DNA from 3 places in the Hoeflea sp. TYP-13 genome. Region 3 is predicted to be linked to each of the others. Evidence: riboswitches for the same ligand, from Rfam matches in the RefSeq annotation. Region 3 holds a riboswitch; each other region holds the start of a gene.
The links. Region 3 has a riboswitch for cobalamin ahead of ABVT35_RS25655 (hypothetical protein). Riboswitches for the same ligand answer to the same signal wherever they lie in the genome.

Region 1 (6,327 bases), on a different contig from region 3:
GGCCGGCTCGCCTGCGGAAATCAACTTGCGCGCCAATGACATTGCCAATATGGGCTTTGCGACGGCGGCTAATGTGCCGGTTGTTCTCGTGGGTGATATCGACCGCGGCGGCGTCATCGCCTCGCTGGTAGGCACGCATAAGATCCTGCCGAAGGAAGACCGGCAAATGATTGTCGGCTATCTTATCAACAAGTTTCGTGGCGATGTATCGCTTTTTGACGACGGTATCGCGCAGATCGAGCGCTTCACCGGTTGGCCTTGCTTCGGTGTCATCCCGTGGCTCGCCGACGCCGGCCGGTTGCCGGCGGAGGATTCCGTTGTGCTTGAGCGTATGGCGCGCGGCGAAGGCAAGGCGCTGAAGGTGGCCGTTCCCGTTCTCGACCGCATTGCCAACTTCGACGACCTTGATCCTCTTGCAGCGGAAAAGGACGTGGAAATCGTCATGGTGCGTCCGGGTGACAGGCTTCCGCAGGATGCCGGTCTGGTCGTCGTTCCGGGGTCAAAATCCACCATCTCAGATCTTGTCGCGTTCAGGCAGCAGGGCTGGGACCGGGAATTGGAACAGCATGTTCGCCGAGGTGGCCGCGTTATCGGCATATGTGGCGGCTTTCAGATGCTCGGTAGCAAGGTCAGCGATCCGGACGCCATCGAAGGTGATGTGACCGAAATCGACGGCCTGGGGTTGCTGGACGTCGAAACAATCATGGAACCGGCGAAGACCGTGCGCAATTCCAAGGCATGGAGCGTGCCTTACGACGTTGCGCTGTCCGGCTACGAAATTCATCTCGGGCGCACACAAGGGCCAGATTGCGCCCGGCCGTTCTGCAGGATCAACGATCATGCCGATGGGGCAATGTCCAAGGATGGCCGTGTGGCAGGTACTTATCTCCACGGATTGTTCGAAGACGACGCGTTTCGCCGGCTTTATCTGTCCGACCTTGGTGTTAGCGGCGGCGACGTCAACTACCGCGCTGAAGTGGACAGCGCACTCGACCGGATCGCGGCACAGTTGGATGGTCTGATAAGTCCTGATTTCCCCGGATTCGGCTAATTTTCCGGGCCTGTCATTAACTCGCCGCTAACCGTGTTTCCTAAACTGGTGTTGGTGTTTTCACGCTAATGTGTAGGTAGTTTATTCGGCCAAAATGAAATTGGCCAAATCCATGCTTACTTAAAGCCTGGATCGCCTGAACCGTGTAAACGGCAGCAGGCAGGCGAATGAATATTGCTCTGCCCTTGGGCCGGGTTTCGCTGATGCACAGGTGTGGATGCGCGATTCCGACCATAGGCAGCTACGGTGCCGATGTTCCGGCATTGTTTTGGCAACGCTTGTGTAGGAGGCCGCGGTGATATACCCGGATTTGACGTTTTCCGGCGTCTTAAAAAGCAGAATGCGCCCGATCGTTGCGCGATCGCTGCTGCTGTTTGTGGCTATTATCCTGTTCTCCCAGGGCGTGAATGCCTATTTCAATGCCGATCTGACGGGTGCGGAACGCATAGCCAATATCATTTTGTGCCTGAAGATTACGTCGATCGTCGCCGTGCCGTTCATACTCTACGTGGTCCTGCTTCAGGCGCGTGCGGATGTGGCGGCAGATTATTTCCGGCTTCTATCCCGGACCGACCATCTTACCGGTCTGCTCAACAGACGTGCGTTCCTCGATTTGCTGAAAAGCAGAAAAAACCGCGAAGACAAGCAGCAAAGAGACAGCAGTGCGCTTCTTGTCATCGACCTTGATCATTTCAAGCAGGTCAACGACAAGTATGGGCATGATGCCGGGGACGCCATATTGCAGCAGGTTGCCGATCTTTTCCGCATCAATCTGCGTGCCGACGATGTTGTTGCGCGCTTTGGCGGCGAGGAGTTCGCGGTGGCGCTCAATCGAGGCACCGCGCGTGAAACGTGGCAAGTCGCTCAGCGGCTGCGTCATGCGGTCGAACGCAACGTCTTTCTCTTCGGTACACATGAAATCAGGCTGACGATCAGCATAGGTCTTGTCAGGTACTGCAATGGCCAGAAACTCGAAACCGCTTTGCGCCAGGCCGATCTGCTCACCTACAAGTCGAAAAAGGACGGTCGCAACCGGATCAGTTTCCCGCAAGAGCAGTTCAATTTGCCGACGGCCGCATAATCTCCATCACCATCCAATCGGTCCATGCAGGCAGCCGCCACGACCCGGGCGTTCGTTTTGGAAACGTCATGTGACGCTTTCACGATTGACAGCGCCTTGCGTCAGGGCCTATCAATCAGGCTACGAATGGTCCGACCAAGGCAAAGCCTTTAGGATCAAATGGGAATGCGACGGGTGGACCCAAATCGGGCGCTTTAATCGCAGCCGACCCCGCGACTGTAGAGCGGATAGGCGACCCCAACCGCCGGACTGCGAGCTTTCGTTCAAAAGAAGAAAGCGTGGCTCCGGTGGAAAGCCACTGAAGTGGCGGTGCAATGAACCGGGCTGGACGCCTCTAGAAATCTGCGAATCGTCCGCCTTTGTACCGCAACACTTTGGGAAGGTGAGGGGAAGTCGGACGGGCCGTCAGGCCGGTCGATCCGCGAGCCAGGAAACCTGCCATTCGTAAAGGGCGATTATGCCCGCACTGCAATGGGATGTTCCCGGGCCAGACACGGAGGTTGCTATGGCTGTACAATCACTTTCTTCTGCCGTTTCACTGAGCGGCACGCAACGCATGACGATCGCGCTTTCGGCGCTGTTGCTCGGCGTATTTCTCGTCTATGGAGCCGGGCTGGCCAATTCGGCCGTGCTGCACGACACTGCGCACGATACCCGTCACTCCTATGGCTTTCCCTGCCACTAGGGAATTGAAGCGACATGATTATCCGTTTTTTGCTTGCCGCGATCGTGGCAGGCCTGCTTTCCGGTGTGCTGATGACAGGCGCGCAGGAGCTCAAAGTCACACCGCTTATCCTGCACGCGGAACAATATGAAAACACCGGCGGCGAAACCGAGCACAGCACGGTCGCGCCGCTACCGGGGTTTTATTTGCTGGCGGAGCAGTTCAGCCCTGTAGCGGCAGCATACGCTCACGGAGATGAGGCGCATGGCGACGAAGGGGAGACCGGCGGGATTCTGTTCGGCCTCGACCGGTTCGGCGGCACGCTGATGGCCAATCTGGTTACCGGGGCAGGCTTCGGCCTGATTCTTCTGGCGGCCAGCCTCTTGACCGGTATGGAAATCACCTTGCGGAACGGCGTTCTTTGGGGCGCGGCCGGATGGCTTGCATTCCAGTTCTTCCCGGCAATCGGTCTGCCGCCCGAACTGCCCGGATTTCCGGCAGCAGACCTATTGGAGCGTCAAAGCTGGTGGCTGGCGACCGTGGTCCTGTCAGCGATTGGTCTCTATTTCCTGGTGCTGCGCGATGCTGCCTGGGCAAAGGCTCTGGGTGTCGTCCTGCTGGCCGCGCCGCATCTTTACGGCGCTCCGCAGCCGACCGACATCACAAGTGATGTTCCGGCATTGCTCGGTGCGGAATTTGCCGTAGCGGCCTTGGCGACGACGGCCTTCTTCTGGGTTGTTCTCGGGATGTTGCTTGGCGGCGCGATGGAACGGTACGGGCGCACGCAGTAATGAGCCTCAATCGCTCCGGCACGACGTTTGTCCTCGGCGGTGCCCGCTCGGGTAAATCGGCTCATGCGGAGCGGTTGATCATCGATTCCGGCCTGGAGGCTGTCTATGTCGCCACGGGCCGGTCATTCGATCAGGAAATGGACGAACGTATCCGGCAACACAAACAGCGCCGCGGCGGTTCATGGCGGACCATCGAAGAGCCGCTGGCGCTTGTCGATGTGTTGCAGGAACAGTCCGGAGAAGATCGGGCCGTTTTGGTGGATTGCCTGACGCTTTGGGTTACGAACCTGATGATGGAAGAACGGGATGTAGATGCGGAGGCATTGCAACTGGCCGATTGCCTTGGCGGTCTTGGTGGTGCGATCGTCTTGGTTTCAAACGAGGTGGGCCTTGGCATCGTGCCGGAAAACAGGATGGCGCGCGAATTTCGTGATCATGCCGGAAGGCTGCATCAGATGATCGCTGAAAAGGCGGATGAAGTTTACCTTATAGCGGCCGGATTGCCGCTGAAAATGAAGGGTTGAGAATACCATGCAGGGACAGAAAATTCCCGCGACGGTCATCACCGGTTTCCTGGGAGCCGGAAAAACCACAATGATCCGCAACCTCCTGAGCGAGGCGGCCGGGCGAAAAATTGCGCTCATCGTCAATGAGTTTGGCGATCTCGGCGTCGATGGCGAGGTGCTGAAGGGCTGCGGCGCGGAAAACTGCACCGAGGACGATATTGTCGAGCTGACAAATGGCTGCATTTGCTGCACCGTTGCCGATGATTTCATTCCGACGATGGAAAAACTGCTGGAACGCGACGAGCGTCCCGATCACATCGTTATCGAAACCTCGGGCCTGGCATTGCCACAGCCGCTCGTTGCCGCCTTCAATTGGCCGGGCATCAAGACCCAAGTCACCGTTGACGGTGTGATCACGGTTGTCGACAGCGCGGCCGTTGCCGGTGGCCGGTTTGCGGACGATCACGACAGGCTGGACGCACAGCGGAAGGCTGACGATGCGCTCGATCATGAAAGTCCTCTGGAAGAGCTGTTCGAAGATCAGCTGACCGCCGCCGACCTCATCATTCTCAACAAGGCTGATCTAGTCGATGCGGAAGGACTTGAGGCCGTGCGGGCGGATGTGACCGGCCGGTCGCGACGCAGTCCTGCCGTGGTGACATCGCACCAGGGGCAGGTGCCGTCAAAGGTGCTGCTGGGTCTCGGCATGGAAACGGAAAACGACATCAATAACCGCAAGTCCCATCACGAGATTGAACACGAAGCCGCCCATGAGGCCGGCGAAGACCATCATCACGATCACGATGAATTCGAGAGCTTTGTCGTCGAGACCGGCGAGATTGCCGATCAGGATTCCTTTATCGAGTCTCTCAAGAGCATCATTGCTGGCCATGATATCCTGCGTCTGAAGGGTTTTGCGCATATTCCCGGTAAGCCGATGCGTCTTGTGGTGCAAGGGGTTGGCGCGCGGATAGACAGCTATTTCGATCGCCCATGGTCACCGGGTGAACAGCCCGGAACGCGGCTTGTCGTTATCGGTCTGCATGACATCGACCAGGCAGAAATTGCCGAGGCGATCCGTCAGGCCGCTCAAAAAGGCTAACCGAAACCATGCATCTGCTTCTTGCCCAGAAAGGATCGATAGCGGACGGTGACGAAGCCGTTGATCTTGGGCAGACGCCAGGGGATGTGCTGTTCCTGACTGCGGCCGACACGGAACTTGCAAGCCTTGCAACGGCGCGTTCTGCCCTGGGTGAAACCGCACCCGATTTGCGCCTCGCCAACCTGATGGAGCTTCGCCACCCGATGTCGGTCGACACCTATGTCGAGCGGACTGCCGGCAAGGCGAAGCTGATTATCGTGCGGGCGCTTGGCGGTGCGAGTTACTTTTCCTATGCGCTGGAGGCATTGCATGGCGCTGCAGTGAGCAACAGCATGGCGATGGCGGTGCTGCCGGGGGACGACAAGCCGGACCCCGGTCTTGCGCAGTTCTGCACATTGCCGGGCGAGGATGTTCAGGCACTGTGGCAATATCTGATCGAGGGCGGGGCGCAAAACGCTGTTTCGTTCCTGCAATATTGCTCGGCATTGCTGGGCAAGGCCGAAAAGCCGCAGGAGGCTGCGCCGCTTTTGAAATCGGGCCTTTGGTGGCCCGGCCATGTCAATCCGTCGCTGCATGATGTGGTTGCGAAAGACAATGCCCAACCGGTGGTTCCCATCTGTTTTTACCGTGCCCTGGTGCAAAGCGGGCAGACGCAGCCGGTCGAGGCGCTGATCGACGCCCTGCGGGGTGAGGGCGTCCAGCCGCTGCCGATCTTTGTGTCCAGCCTAAAAGACCCCGTTTCCGTCGCAACGGTCGAAGCGCTGTTTGCCGATTGCCCTCCGGATGTGGTCATCAATGCGACCGGATTTGCGGTTTCGTCACCGGGCGGCGAACGCAAGACAACAGTGCTGGAATCGACCGGCGCCGTGGTGCTGCAGGCGATTTTTTCAGGCTCCACCTTTGATGCCTGGCAAAGCTCACCGCAAGGCCTGACAGCGCGCGATCTTGCCATGAATGTGGCGCTTCCCGAGGTTGATGGCCGCGTGTTGAGCCGTGCGGTCTCTTTCAAATCGGCGGCTTTTTACGATGAGGCGGTCGAGGCCAACATCGTTACACATGAACCACAACGGGGCCGGGTGGCGTTTACGGCGCGACTTGCCGCCCGATGGGCGAATCTGAGGCGCAGCCGGCC
Region 2 (6,327 bases), on a different contig from region 3:
AGCCGAACTAGTCGCTTTGGTCTGCATTGGGTCTGACGCCGTACGCCCGAACAGTGCCGATTCCGCGCAATTCTATCTCACCCATGTCTTCCAGATCGTTGTCGCTCACCATCGCCTTCGCATGTTCACCGAGCAATATGGATGTGCCGAACTGCTTGTTGGCATCCTGCAGGCGTGCCGCGGTGTTGACCGACGAGCCGAAGGCCGTGTAGTCGACCCGGTCGGCGACACCGACATCCCCGAGCACGACCTCTCCGGTTTCTATGCCGATGCGGGTGCGGCCGAACCCGGCTTCCGCCGCGAAACCGGAATGTCTGAAATTTTCCGAAAACGCGAGAATCTCGCGTGCGCAGGACAGTGCAACATCGGCGTGTCCCTCAAGATCGACGGGCGCGTTGAAAAGCGCGTGAATGCCGTCGCCGATGGTTTTGTCGATCATGCCGCCATGGGCGATGATAATTCCGGTCAACCCTTCGAAGTAACGATCAAGCAATCCGATCATTTCGGTCGGGCTGATGCGCTCCGTCGTCGTGGTGAAACCTTCGACATCGGTGAACATGGAGGTTGCAATGCGCTGCTCCCCCTTCAATTTCAGCAGGTCCGGTTCTGCGACGAGCTTCTTCACGACAGCGCCCGGAAGGCGCTGCTCGAAGCGCTGGCGGATGATTGTTTCGGCCTTGCGGACGGCTGAAAACTGAATGGCGCTGCTGGCAACGGCTCCCGCAGTCATGGACAGAACCGGGGCCAGCGGATCGAGAATGACATTGGCCAGGTGATGGAATGCGATGCAGGCAATGAGCCAGACCGTGCCGGAAAAAAGCGTTATTGCGGCCGTAACAACCGGCTTCGTGGTTACAGCCACAAACGCCAGCATGATTCCGGCCAGGACTGCGGCCACTGTTGATAACTGCCTAGCCCAATCCGGCATATGGGGGCTGGATCCAAGAAGCAGATTGGTGGCCAGATCCGCATGTATCTGAACGGAGGCCTTTAACGGATTTCCGGGTATCGGACGCAATCCGCCAAGCTCGGCGGCGCTTGAGCCGATAAAAACCGTTTTGCCCGCAATTTCAACGGGATCGACATTTCCGACAAGAACATCGCTTGCTGCAATCGTTCGAGCGAACTGCTGCGCCGCCGTCGAAAATCGCAATCTGATATTGCCGCCGCGATCAAGGCGAGCCTGCACGTCGCCCACCCGCAACTGTGGCGGATCGCCAAACACCAGAACCGAACCGGATTTTTGCGAAAGCCGGATCGCATCGACGGCAAGGGAAGGATACGGTCTGTCCTGAACGGCGATTACGGCCGGCACGGAGCGGATTCGCGCATCGAAATCCCCAGCGAGCGAAAGCGCTGAAATTCCCGTCGCTGCGTCTGTCAGTGGAATGCAGGACATTTCCGCGCCTGCGGCTGTCCAGGCTTGCGGCAGCCTGACATCGGCGCCCAGCGCCACCGGGCTGCGCACCGGTGGTGCCGTTGTCGGCTCACCCGACAACAAAAACCCCATCGAAACGGGCGCGGTGCTGATTGCCGCCACTAGCTTGCGAACGTCCGGCTGGTCGGCGGCGCAGGGCGGCTCCAGCACCAGGTCAACGGCTATGGCAGATGCGCCGAAGCTGTAGACTTCCTCAATGAGTTCAGCCAATCGCAGGCGGGATAGTCGCCGTCCCTCGAATTGCCTCAGGCTGGCGCTGTCGATATCGACGACCGCGATGGCGTCGGTTGCCGGCGGCGGCAAGATCGATGCGATCACGTCGATTGCCGGCTGATTGAGCCTTTCGGAAACGGCCGGGGGGCTGATCCAGAAAAACAGCGCAACCACGAGGGTGACGAGGCTTCCCAATCCGCCCGATATCAATTCCCGTCTTCCGATTTTGACAGATCGGCTCAACCCGGATTAGCCCCTCTACTGCATTTTGGCGGCAAGCGTAGTGCAGCAGGCCGATTGCGGCAATTACTGCCATGAATGGCAGTGTGTTCAGGAAAGGGGAAGCTCCCGCGGCAGCCCGCGGGAGCTCATGGATCAGGCGCCGGGCGAATAAAGGCGGCGGTTGAAAAATCCGCTGCGCTCGAGCTGGCCGAAGCTCTTGGCGGCGGCGAGCACGGCAAGGTCGAGTACCGGCTCGATAATGATGACACTCATATAGGCAATGCCGAAGGTTCCGATCTGCGCCAGGTTTTCAGCGCCGAACCCGTTGCCGTAGAAGGCCCAGAAGGCAACCCAGGCGACGATACCGCCCTGATAGGCCGTCGACAGCGCCAGCGCCTGTTTGTACGAGGCGTCCTTGTAAGCGGTGCGGGCCGGAATGATCTTTCCGGCAAGCGCGTTGACTGCGATGAGCGGCACGATCAGCGTCGTGATGTTCATGCCGTATTGCGGCAGGTCGAATGGGGCAAAGAAGACGCCCTGTGCAAACAGACCAAGCGCCAGTCCGATAGCGGCGGGTCCTGCGCCGAAGATCAGGAACAGTGTCGATCCAAGAATGAAATGCACTTCCGAAACGCCGATCGGATAATGCGGAAAAACCTCAAAGAAGCTGAAGACCAGTGCCGTCGTTGCAATGGAGCGGACCATCAACGACGAGATTCCGCCATTATTCTTGATGTCACTGTAGGCTAGTTTTGCGGCGATACCGGCAGCACCGGCCGCGGTGGCGTAGCTCAGTACAAGCTTGGCGCTGTTGACGACGCCAGGTTCGATATGCATGTCGTTTCCTTTTCTTGCACCCGTCGTGCATTTGCAGCGCTGCCGGGCAGGCAACGCCGGTTCAAGGTATTATCCGGGCAGGTCTCCTGACTCGCGCATTGCGCCGTCCTTCCGCCTTCCCAGGAAATCCCAGTGGCATGTGGAAGCGGCATGCGCTCACAGTTGCGAGGGCAGTCACGGATCAGGCCCCTGTTGGGTCGTCCCTACCGTGTTCCCATTTAATCCAGCAGGCTTTGCCCGCTTGGAACCCGAATCCCTGAAACGTAACGGTGCCCGTTGCTGCGGGCAATGTCGACTGCGACGGATTAAGAGAAATTTGCAACTTGAATGAAATAAGATACCGGCTAGGTTCTGGGCACTTGATACGACACGCGAGATCTTGCCGGATGCCAATGGACCCGCCACGCCCGGAATTGGTGATTTTTGATTGTGACGGCGTGCTGATCGACAGCGAAATCATTAGCGCGATGACATTGATGGAGCTGTTGGCGGGGCACGGCCTGCAGATCGACCTCCAGCATGTTCAGCGCCATTTTCTGGGCCGTAGTTTCCCGACGGTCGCGGCATCCATCCGCAATCAGTTCGATCTCGATCTGCCGGCAAGCTTCGAAAGCGATTACCGCAGGATATTGCTGGAGAGTTTTGAGGGAGGGCTGTCGCCGAGCGACGGAATCTTTGCCGTTCTCGAAACCCTCGTCGTGCCCTATTGCGTCGCCACGAGCAGCAGCCCCGAGCGGGTGCACCGGTCTCTCAAGATCGCCGGCCTCGATCGCTATTTTGCCGATCACACCTATACGGCATCCGAGGTCGAGAAGGGCAAACCGGCTCCCGATTTGTTTCTTCATGTGGCCGCAAGCGAGGGTTTCGAGCCGGAAAGATGCCTTGTGATTGAGGACAGCATGCCGGGTGTGGAGGCAGCCAACGCTGCCGGCATGAGCGTTCTTCGCTACATTGGCGGCAGCCATTTCGATGGAGTCCGTTCCCATGCCGAAAGGGAAGCCGGCGGCAGCGCGGTATTTGATTCCTGGAGCAAATTCTATGACATTGTGCCTTCATTGAGGGGGCCGGACAGCACAAGGGGGCCGCGTGGCCAGCAAATCTGAAAGTGATGCAAACCGTCTGGACGATGCTGCGCGTGCCGGCTGGCTCTATTATGTTGTCGGCGACACGCAGGATGAAATTGCCAGAAAGCTCGGTGTCTCCAGGCAGTCGGCACAACGGCTTGTCTCACTGGCCGTCAGCGAGCAGTTGATCAAATTCAGGCTGGATCATCCGATTGCGCGCTGCATGGAACTGTCCCAGATGATCAGTCAGCAGTTCGAACTGCGGATGTGCGAAGTCGTGCCCAGCGATCCGGCTGCGCCGTTTTCCATTGCCGGAATTGCGCAGGCCGGTGCTGCGGAGATGGAACGGCATCTCAGATCGGAAGAGCCCAAGGTGATCGCATTCGGTACGGGCAGGGCACTGCGGGCCTGTGTCGAACAGCTGCGCCCGATGGACTGTCCGCATCACACGGCGGTCTCGCTGCTGGGCAACATGATGCTGGACGGGTCTGCCACGGCCTATAACGTGATCATCCGGTTTGCCGAACGTATCAATTGCCGGCATTTCCCGATGCCGCTTCCGCCGCTTGCGCGCACGGCCCAGGAACGCGAGATGTTCCAGCAGCAGGAGCCGGTTCGCAATATTCTGGACGTCGCCACCAAGCCGGATGTGACCTTTGTCGGCATTGGCGAGATCGGTGAAGCCGCTCCCATGCTGGTTGACGGCTTCATCACCCACGACGAGATGCGGGCGCTGACGGCAGCGGGCGCTGTCGGGGAAATCACCAGCTGGGTTTATGACGAAAGCGGCGCGCTCATCAAGGGTCTGACAAATGACCGCGTTACCAGCGCGCCGCTGCAGAAAAATCCCGACCATTTGCGGTGCGGAATTGCTGCGGGCCGCTCCAAAGTGAAGGCGATAAAAGCTGCCATGAAGGGCCGTCTGATCAACGGTCTCATCACAAACGAAGCAACGGCAGAGCAATTGCTCAGATAGTGAGCAATTTCCTAAATTATTTAATCCATTGAATTTATTGAGATAAATCCGGAGCTGTCTCATTTGGAGCCATTTTACACCGCAATGGGGTTGACTCATTCGGTGCAATTGAGTGAGTATTTGCTCATTACGCAAGCAATTGCTCAATGAATTCTGGGAGGAGTTCCATGGAATATACCGTTCGCACTCTTGTGGCGGCGGCCGCCGTGTCATTGATGGCGTCGACCGCACTCGCCGAGAAACTCACCATCGCGACCGTGAACAATGGCGACATGATCCGCATGCAGGGTCTGACCGATGACTTCACGAAAAAGACCGGCCATGAAGTCGAGTGGGTCACACTTGAAGAGAACGTATTGCGCCAGCGTGTCACGACAGACATCACCACAAAAGGGGGCGCCTTCGACCTCATGACGATCGGCATGTACGAAACGCCGATTTGGGGCAAAAACGGCTGGCTCGTTCCGCTGGACGATTTGAGCGCCGAATACAATGTTGATGACCTGCTTCCCGCAATGCGCGCGGGCCTGAGCCATGACGGCACGCTCTATGCAGCGCCGTTCTATGGCGAGAGCTCGATGATCATGTACCGCACCGACCTGATGGAAAAAGCCGGTTTGGAAATGCCGGACGCGCCGACCTGGCAGTTTATCCGCGAAGCTGCCGCGGCCATGACGGATCGCGATAATGACATCAACGGCATCTGCCTGCGCGGCAAGGCAGGCTGGGGTGAAGGCGGTGCCTTTATCACGGTGACGGGCAACTCGTTTGGCGCCCGCTGGTTCGATGAAGACTGGAACGCACAGTTCGACCAGCCGGAATGGGCCAATGCGCTCAACTTCTTTATCGACATGATGAAAGAGTCCGGCCCGGCGGGCTATGCGACCAACGGCTTCAACGAAAACCTGTCTCTGTTCCAGCAGGGCAGATGCGGCATGTGGATCGACGCGACCGTTGCTGCGTCCTTCGTGACCAACCCAAACGACTCCACCGTGGCTGATAAGGTCGGCTTCGCGCTGGCGCCGAACAGCGAAGGCGTTGAAAAGAAGTCGAACTGGCTTTGGGCCTGGGCGCTGGCTATCCCGGCGGGCACACAGAAAGCCGATGCCGCCAAAGAGTTCATCGAATGGGCGACCTCAAACGGCTATATCGAACTGGTCGCCGCGAAAGAAGGCTGGGCCAACGTGCCTCCGGGCGCACGCACATCCCTGTATGAGAACCCGAACTACAAGGACATTCCGTTCGCCAAGAAAACCCTGGAATCCATCCTGGCCGCCGATCCGAACAACCCGACGGTCAAGCCGGTTCCCTATGTCGGCATCCAGTTTGTCGCCATTCCGGAGTTCGCCGGCATTGGCACGGAAGTCAGCCAGGAGTTCTCCGCAGCCTATGCAGGCCAGCAATCCGTCGAAGAAGCGCTCGCCAAGGCGCAGGCTCTGACCAACGACGCTATGGAAGCGGCGGGCTACCGCTAGGCCTTCCTCCCAAGTCGAGAGCCTGGAGGGCGGCACACCCGGTTGCCGCCCTCTGGCAAAGAACAAGCCGCTAATCCAGACTTGCTCTAAACCCTTTACCGA
Region 3 (6,327 bases):
CTCGGCATGGGTTTCGGTCTCATGGTCGCGCCGTTGCTGGCGTTGATCGATCCGGTTCTTGTCCCGGCGCCAACACTGTTTCTCGGCATGTTTACAGCGACCTGGGGCGCCTGGGCCGACCGCGGTATCATCCGGTGGGGCGAGGTGGCGACCGCATCGGCCGGCCGCTTTGCGGGCGTTGCGGCCGGTCTTTTGCTGCTGTTTTGGATATCGGGCGCCGCTGGGTTCAGCCTGTTGTTCGGCATTATGGTGCTGGTGGCGGTGCTGTTGTCGGTTGCAGGCCGCGCGCTGCCGTTTAACCGGCTGTCGCTTTTGTCGATGGGCGCCATATCGGGTGTCATGGGCACGATCACGTCCGTCGGAGCGCCACCTCTTGCGTTGATTTACCACGGCAGGAGCCCGGCCGCATCGCGTGCGACACTGGCAGCGTTCTTTGCGGTGGGATGCGCAGGCTCGCTGGCCGGTCTTTATGCAAGCGGGCTTGCCGGCGAACGCGACATCTATATTGCGCTCGCCATGGCGCCGCCCATGGTCTTCGGCCTATGGCTGGCGCATCGCTTCCGGCTCGGATTTGCCAGGTGGTACCGGCCATGGCTGCTCGCCGTGTCAGGCGCGGCGGGCCTGCTCCTGATCGTCCGGGGGCTGTCGTGATGCGGATCCTGCTCCTGCCGTTTCAACTTGCAGCAACCCATGGCCGCTGGCTGCTCGTCGCGGGATTGTGCGCGGCGGTGGCATTTCCAGAGCTTGCGGCCCTGATGCAGGATCATCTGCCCGCAGCGGTCGCGTTGTTGCTGTTTTTTTCGGCGCTGCGTGTCGGGCCCCGGCAAGCCATCGGCGCGACGCGTGACCTTGGACATTCGCTTTATCTGGTGGGTGCTCTTCAGCTCGTTTGCCCGGTGGTTTTTGCCGGCATCCTGATCGCGACCGGGTGGAACAGTCCCTTGGCCCTGGGCCTGGCGCTGATGCTCACGGCTTCTCCCATTTCGGGAAGCCCAAGCCTGACGTTCCTGCTCGGCAAGGATGCTGCGCCGGCGCTGCGTTTGTTGATCGCGGGCACCGCATTGCTGCCGCTGACGACCATTCCGGTTTTCTGGCTGCTGCCTGAGCTCGTTGCCGGAGAAGGCGTGTTCGGCGCTGCCCTGCGTCTGCTTCTTCTCATCGGTATCGCGACATCGATCGCTTTTTTCATTCGCGGAGTATTGCTGAAGAACCCGGGACCGGCGAGTCTGAGTGCTATCGAAGGCATGGCGGCACTGACGATGGCGATCATGGTGGTCGGGCTGATGGCCGCCATCCGGCCGGCGATCACGCAAAATCCCGGTGGCCTTCTGTTCAACCTCTTCATTGCCTTCGCTGCCAATTTCGGCCTTCAGATCGGTTCGTACCTGTTGTTGAAACGGAAGCTGCCGCAGCAAAGCGCCGGAATAGCCGTTTCGGCCGGAAACCGAAACATTGCTCTGTTTCTGGCTGCTCTGCCTGTTGGTGTCATGGAGCCCATGCTGTTGTTTATCGGCTGCTATCAGGTGCCAATGTATCTGACGCCGATCCTGCTGCGCCGATTTTACCGTTCCTGATGGCAATACGGTTCGGTTGTGCGACGCAATGCGTCGCATGTGTGTTCCCTTTTTTTCGTCCGATCGGGTAAATTCTCAGGTGTGAAGGTTCTTTGCCGCGATTCGCGTGATGCAACGCATGTGGCGGAGCCAAGAGGGAAGTCGGTGCAATTCCGGCGCTGCCCCCGCAACTGTAAGCGGTGAGTCTCTCCCGATCGCCACTGGTTCAAGAACCGGGAAGGCGGGAGCTGAAGATGAAGACCCGCGAGCCAGGAGACCTGCCTTCACAAGCAACTGCAACCCGGGCGGGGTGCCCCGGAAGAGCGGCGGCGTCGGCTAAGGCCGGCGAACCTGCACTTTCTTTGCCCCGTCTCTGCCTTTGAAGGAGAGACATATGCAAATTACGACCATATATGACCGACACCTTCCCATGCCATTTTGCGCAACAATGGGAGGCTGACTCATGCGTCCTATGCAAGACAGCAGCGACCTCGGCAGGCTGGTGCGCCGGATAGGAAAGCCGGACCGCGCCAATGTTGTCGCGATACGGAAGGACCGCAGCTTTGAACCGCTGTCGGCGGAAGAGGCGCTTGTGTGCTGGATGCTTGATCTGCCGGACGATGCGGCAATACCGAAAGCGGCGCGCCATGCCCTCAGATATGCCGACGCAGGAAGTGCCAACAGCCCGGAAGTCGAGCGTTTCTGCGGTTATCTGCGTCAGGCCATGACCGCTGCAGGCAACAGTCCGCGGCTAAGGCGGGGCGGCAGGCGCAGCCGGCGTTCCTGACCGATCCGTACTTAAATACCGATCGTTTCTTTAAGCATCCCGGCTCTATTGCTCGCCGAGTTTCATATCCGGGCTGTAGGTCTTGCCTGACACATGCTTGATAACGGCCTGGGCGCACTGCATCGCCCCGGTCTCGTTGTTGTAGCCGTATGCCGGGTCGCCGTGCAACTCCCAGCCATCGTGGAGCGCTTCGCTGACCTTGTGGCAAAAGCTTGAATCATCGGGGCCCGTCAGCAGCCTGTACAATTTCATCGCGCAACTCCGTCCTGTTTCGGGTTCTGCTGCAATGCAGCCTTCTTCAAGAGCTTTTCGGCCTGCTCCAGGTGCAGCCGCTCAACCATTTTCCCGTCTATCTGTATCACACCCTTGCCCGCGTTCTCGGCTTTGGAAAACGCTGCGACGATCGAATGCGCCACGGTTATTGCGTCGGCGTCCGCTCCGAAGACGTCATTCGCGGCCTCGATCTGCGCCGGGTGGATAAGGGTCTTGCCGTCAAAACCCATCAGGCGCCCGGTCTCGCATTCGGAGCGAAAGCCGTCTGGATCGCGAAAATTGTTATAAACGCCGTCGAGGGCATCCAGACCCGCTGCCCGCGCCGCCAGGATGATCTGCATCAGCCAGGGCTGCATGAACGAGCGCCCGTCCGGAAGTACAACGCCGGTGTCCTTGGCAAGATCATTGGTGCCTGCCACCAGGCAGTCCAGCCTTCCTTGGGACCGGTTGCCCGTATCGGCAATGGAAACCGCATTCGAAATGCCCCGCGGCGTTTCCACCATTGCCCACAGCCGGATCTCCTCTTCAGGATCGAGATCCGAAAGGATCGCCTCGGCTTCGAGTATATCACCGGCCCGCTCGGCCTTCGGCAGCAGGATTGCATCCGGAAGGCAGGCACAGGCTGCTTCCAGATCATCGCCACCCCATTCGCTGGCAAGTGCGTTGATGCGAATGACGTATTCTTTGTCCGCGCTACGTATTTCGGAAAGCCAGTTCTTCAAAGTGCCGCGCGCCCGTGCCTTGTCGTCGGGACCGACTGCGTCCTCGAGGTCAATAATCACCGCATCGCAGGCAAGACCGGCGGCTTTTTCCATGGCCCGGCTGTTGTTGGCCGGAACGTAAAGGACCGAACGGCGGGCGCGGACCGGACGGGAAAGTCCGGCAGTGCTGTCATTTGGCTGTGTCATCGTGTCTATTTGCCTGCGAAAACCATGATGCGCAAGACACCGAAACAGCGGCTTCGAATTTCGGGGATTTTCAGGCCCACGGGTCAACATGTCCGATTTGTAAGGTTCGGGCGGTTGAAAAAGGCAGGCGCAATGACCAATTGAATTACAAGGCCCGATCCCCATCGGGTGCTTGATATGGCCGGCTGTTACCCGGTCGATGGAAAAGGTTTGAAAGCGGGGGGTTAGGTTATGGAAAATCTTCGCGCAATTATCGTCGGTATCATCGGGTTGGCAATTGCCGCCCTGATGATCGTCGTCATGGCCACTGTCGGGCTTGCTGTCGTTGGCTTTGCCGTCGTTGCCGGCGCCATCGGTCTGATCGCCGTAAAACTCGGTTATCGTCCGAAGGTCCACACCGAACACAAACGCCGCGGACCGCGCGTATGGAATGACGGTCACGGCACCATCATCGATATGTAGTTTCGAAATTCGCCCTGGGCCGTTTCGATCAAATCACTCAATTTGATCATGAAACGGTCCAAAGCACTTCTTTTTCCGCGTCAGCTTTGATAAACGCTTGGCAAAAGACATATTGCCAGCCGCCGGCCGGCCTCCGAACGAGAGGACCTGGCTATGCTGGCGTTGGAAGTTGAGGTTCTCGTGATGAAGAAATTTTCCAGACTCAGCGGCGTTGCGGCGCCCCTGCCGATCGTCAATGTCGACACGGACATGATCATCCCGAAGGACTATCTGAAAACCATCAAGCGTACCGGCCTGGGCAAAGGGCTTTTTGCCGAAATGCGTTTCAAGGACGATGGTTCGAAGAATGAGGATTTTGTCCTCAACAAACCCGCCTATGAAAACGCCCAGATACTGGTTGCGGGTGACAATTTCGGTTGCGGCTCCTCACGCGAGCACGCGCCCTGGGCACTGATGGATTACGGCATTCGCTGCGTCATCTCCACCAGCTTTGCCGATATCTTCTACAACAACAGCTTCAAGAACGGCCTGCTGCCGATTGTCGTCAGCCAGGAAGAGCTCGATCTGCTGATGGACGACGCCTCGCGCGGCGCCAACGCTACTATTACCGTCGATCTGGTGACCCAGGAGATCCACGGGCCGGACGGCGGCGTCATCAAGTTCGATATTGATCCTTTCAAGAAGCACTGTCTGTTGAACGGTCTCGATGATATCGGCCTGACGATGGAGAAGGATCATCATATCGATCGCCACGAAGGCCATATTTCCAACCATCGCCCGTGGCATTGACATTATCTCGCTCTAAATTCGGAGAGCCGATATGCGCAAACTGATTTCGACCGGTTCGCCTTTTGAAGAGGCTGCCGGCTATTCCCGGGCGGTCGTTCAGGGTGATTTCTGCTTCGTGGCCGGTACGACAGGCTACGACTATGAATCGATGCAGATGCCGAAGAGGGTCGAAGAGCAGACCCAGAACGCCCTGCTGACCATCGAAAGAACTTTGACGGAGGCCGGATTCAAGCTCTCCGATATTGTCAGGGTCCAGTATTACATTACCGATGCCTCGGATGCCGGGCGTGTGTTTCCCATCGTGGGCGAGTTTTTCGCCGATATCAGGCCTGCCGCCACCATGCTGGTCACGGGTCTGATCCGTCCGGAAATGCGCGTCGAAATCGAGGCGACGGCTTATCGGCCGTCCTGACGTATCCGGTCGGGGCCGGCTTTCAAAAAACAAAGACAAAGGACAGATAATGGCAACGCGCAAACTTCTCCTGCTTCCCGGTGACGGGATCGGTCCGGAGGCGATGAATGAGGTCAGAAAGCTGATTGCCTTCATGAATGAAGGGCTTCAGGCCGGGTTCGAGATCGAGGAAGGCCTCGTGGGCGGCTCGGCCTTTGATGTGCACGGCCTGTCTATTTCCGAAGACGATATGAAGCTGGCGCTTGCAGCCGATGCCGTTCTCTTCGGCGCGGTCGGTGGCCCGAAATGGGACGATGTGCCCTATGAAGTGCGGCCTGAAGCCGGACTGCTGCGCCTGCGCAAGGATATGGAGCTGTTTGCCAATCTGCGCCCCGCCATCTGCTATCCGGCTCTTGCCGATTCCTCTTCGCTGAAAAAGGATGTTGTCGAGGGCCTTGATATCCTGATCGTGCGCGAACTGACTGGCGGCGTCTATTTCGGAGAGCCAAAGGAGATCATCGATCTCGGCAATGGCCAGAAGCGCGGCATTGACACGCAGATTTACGACACGTATGAAATCGAGCGCATTTCCGGTGTGGCTTTCGAACTTGCAAGGACGCGTGGCAACAAGGTCACGTCCATGGAAAAGCGCAATGTGATGAAATCAGGTGTTTTGTGGAACGAGGTCGTTACCGCAACTCATCAGGCGAAATACCAGGACGTGGAACTGGAACACATGCTGGCCGATGCCGGCGGCATGCAGCTGGTGCGCTGGCCGAAGCAGTTCGACGTCATTGTCTGCGACAATTTGTTTGGCGACATGCTTTCCGACGTTGCCGCCATGCTGACCGGATCTCTGGGTATGCTGCCGTCCGCCTCGCTCGGCGCGCCCGATGAAAAGACCGGCGTGCGCAAGGCTTTGTACGAACCCGTTCACGGGTCGGCCCCGGACATTGCCGGCAAGGGCCTTGCCAATCCGATCGCAAAGATCGCGTCTTTTGCCATGTGCCTGCGCTATTCCTTCAACATGGTCGAAGAAGCCGATTTGCTTGAAAAAGCCATCGCCAATGTTCTTGACAGCGGCCTTCGCACCGCCGATATCGCCTCGCCACACCTGCCGACGGTCAACACGTCGGAAATGGGCGATGCGGTGCTGGAACAATT

Region 1: it holds a riboswitch for cobalamin, as region 3 does, so the genes downstream of both, ABVT35_RS15795 (CbtB-domain containing protein) here and ABVT35_RS25655 (hypothetical protein) in region 3, are expected to answer to the same signal.
Region 2: it holds a riboswitch for cobalamin, as region 3 does, so the genes downstream of both, ABVT35_RS00510 (energy-coupling factor ABC transporter permease) here and ABVT35_RS25655 (hypothetical protein) in region 3, are expected to answer to the same signal.

Annotation. Positions count from the first base shown of each region.
Region 1 covers NZ_JBFRBB010000002.1:1,208,482-1,214,808, reverse strand. Annotated here, with positions in the region: gene ABVT35_RS15805 (cobyric acid synthase) at 1-1,051, shown strand, start outside; gene ABVT35_RS15800 (GGDEF domain-containing protein) at 1,347-2,132, shown strand; cobalamin riboswitch at 2,243-2,590, shown strand; gene ABVT35_RS15795 (CbtB-domain containing protein) at 2,638-2,817, shown strand; gene ABVT35_RS15790 (CbtA family protein) at 2,832-3,587, shown strand; gene cobU (bifunctional adenosylcobinamide kinase/adenosylcobinamide-phosphate guanylyltransferase) at 3,587-4,111, shown strand; gene cobW (cobalamin biosynthesis protein CobW) at 4,119-5,195, shown strand; gene cobN (cobaltochelatase subunit CobN) at 5,204-6,327, shown strand, end outside.
Region 2 covers NZ_JBFRBB010000001.1:115,543-121,869, forward strand. Annotated here, with positions in the region: gene ABVT35_RS00500 (FecR domain-containing protein) at 1-11, shown strand, start outside; gene ABVT35_RS00505 (CHASE2 domain-containing protein) at 8-1,894, opposite strand; gene ABVT35_RS00510 (energy-coupling factor ABC transporter permease) at 2,027-2,710, opposite strand; cobalamin riboswitch at 2,769-2,977, opposite strand; gene ABVT35_RS00515 (HAD family hydrolase) at 3,103-3,813, shown strand; gene ABVT35_RS00520 (sugar-binding transcriptional regulator) at 3,797-4,750, shown strand; gene ABVT35_RS00525 (sugar ABC transporter substrate-binding protein) at 4,918-6,225, shown strand.
Region 3 covers NZ_JBFRBB010000005.1:563,071-569,397, reverse strand. Annotated here, with positions in the region: gene ABVT35_RS25665 (TSUP family transporter) at 1-651, shown strand, start outside; gene ABVT35_RS25660 (hypothetical protein) at 651-1,574, shown strand; cobalamin riboswitch at 1,643-1,854, shown strand; gene ABVT35_RS25655 (hypothetical protein) at 2,017-2,340, shown strand; gene ABVT35_RS25650 (DUF1737 domain-containing protein) at 2,386-2,592, opposite strand; gene ABVT35_RS25645 (CoA ester lyase) at 2,589-3,521, opposite strand; gene ABVT35_RS25640 (hypothetical protein) at 3,753-3,983, shown strand; gene leuD (3-isopropylmalate dehydratase small subunit) at 4,167-4,772, shown strand; gene ABVT35_RS25630 (RidA family protein) at 4,804-5,184, shown strand; gene leuB (3-isopropylmalate dehydrogenase) at 5,234-6,327, shown strand, end outside.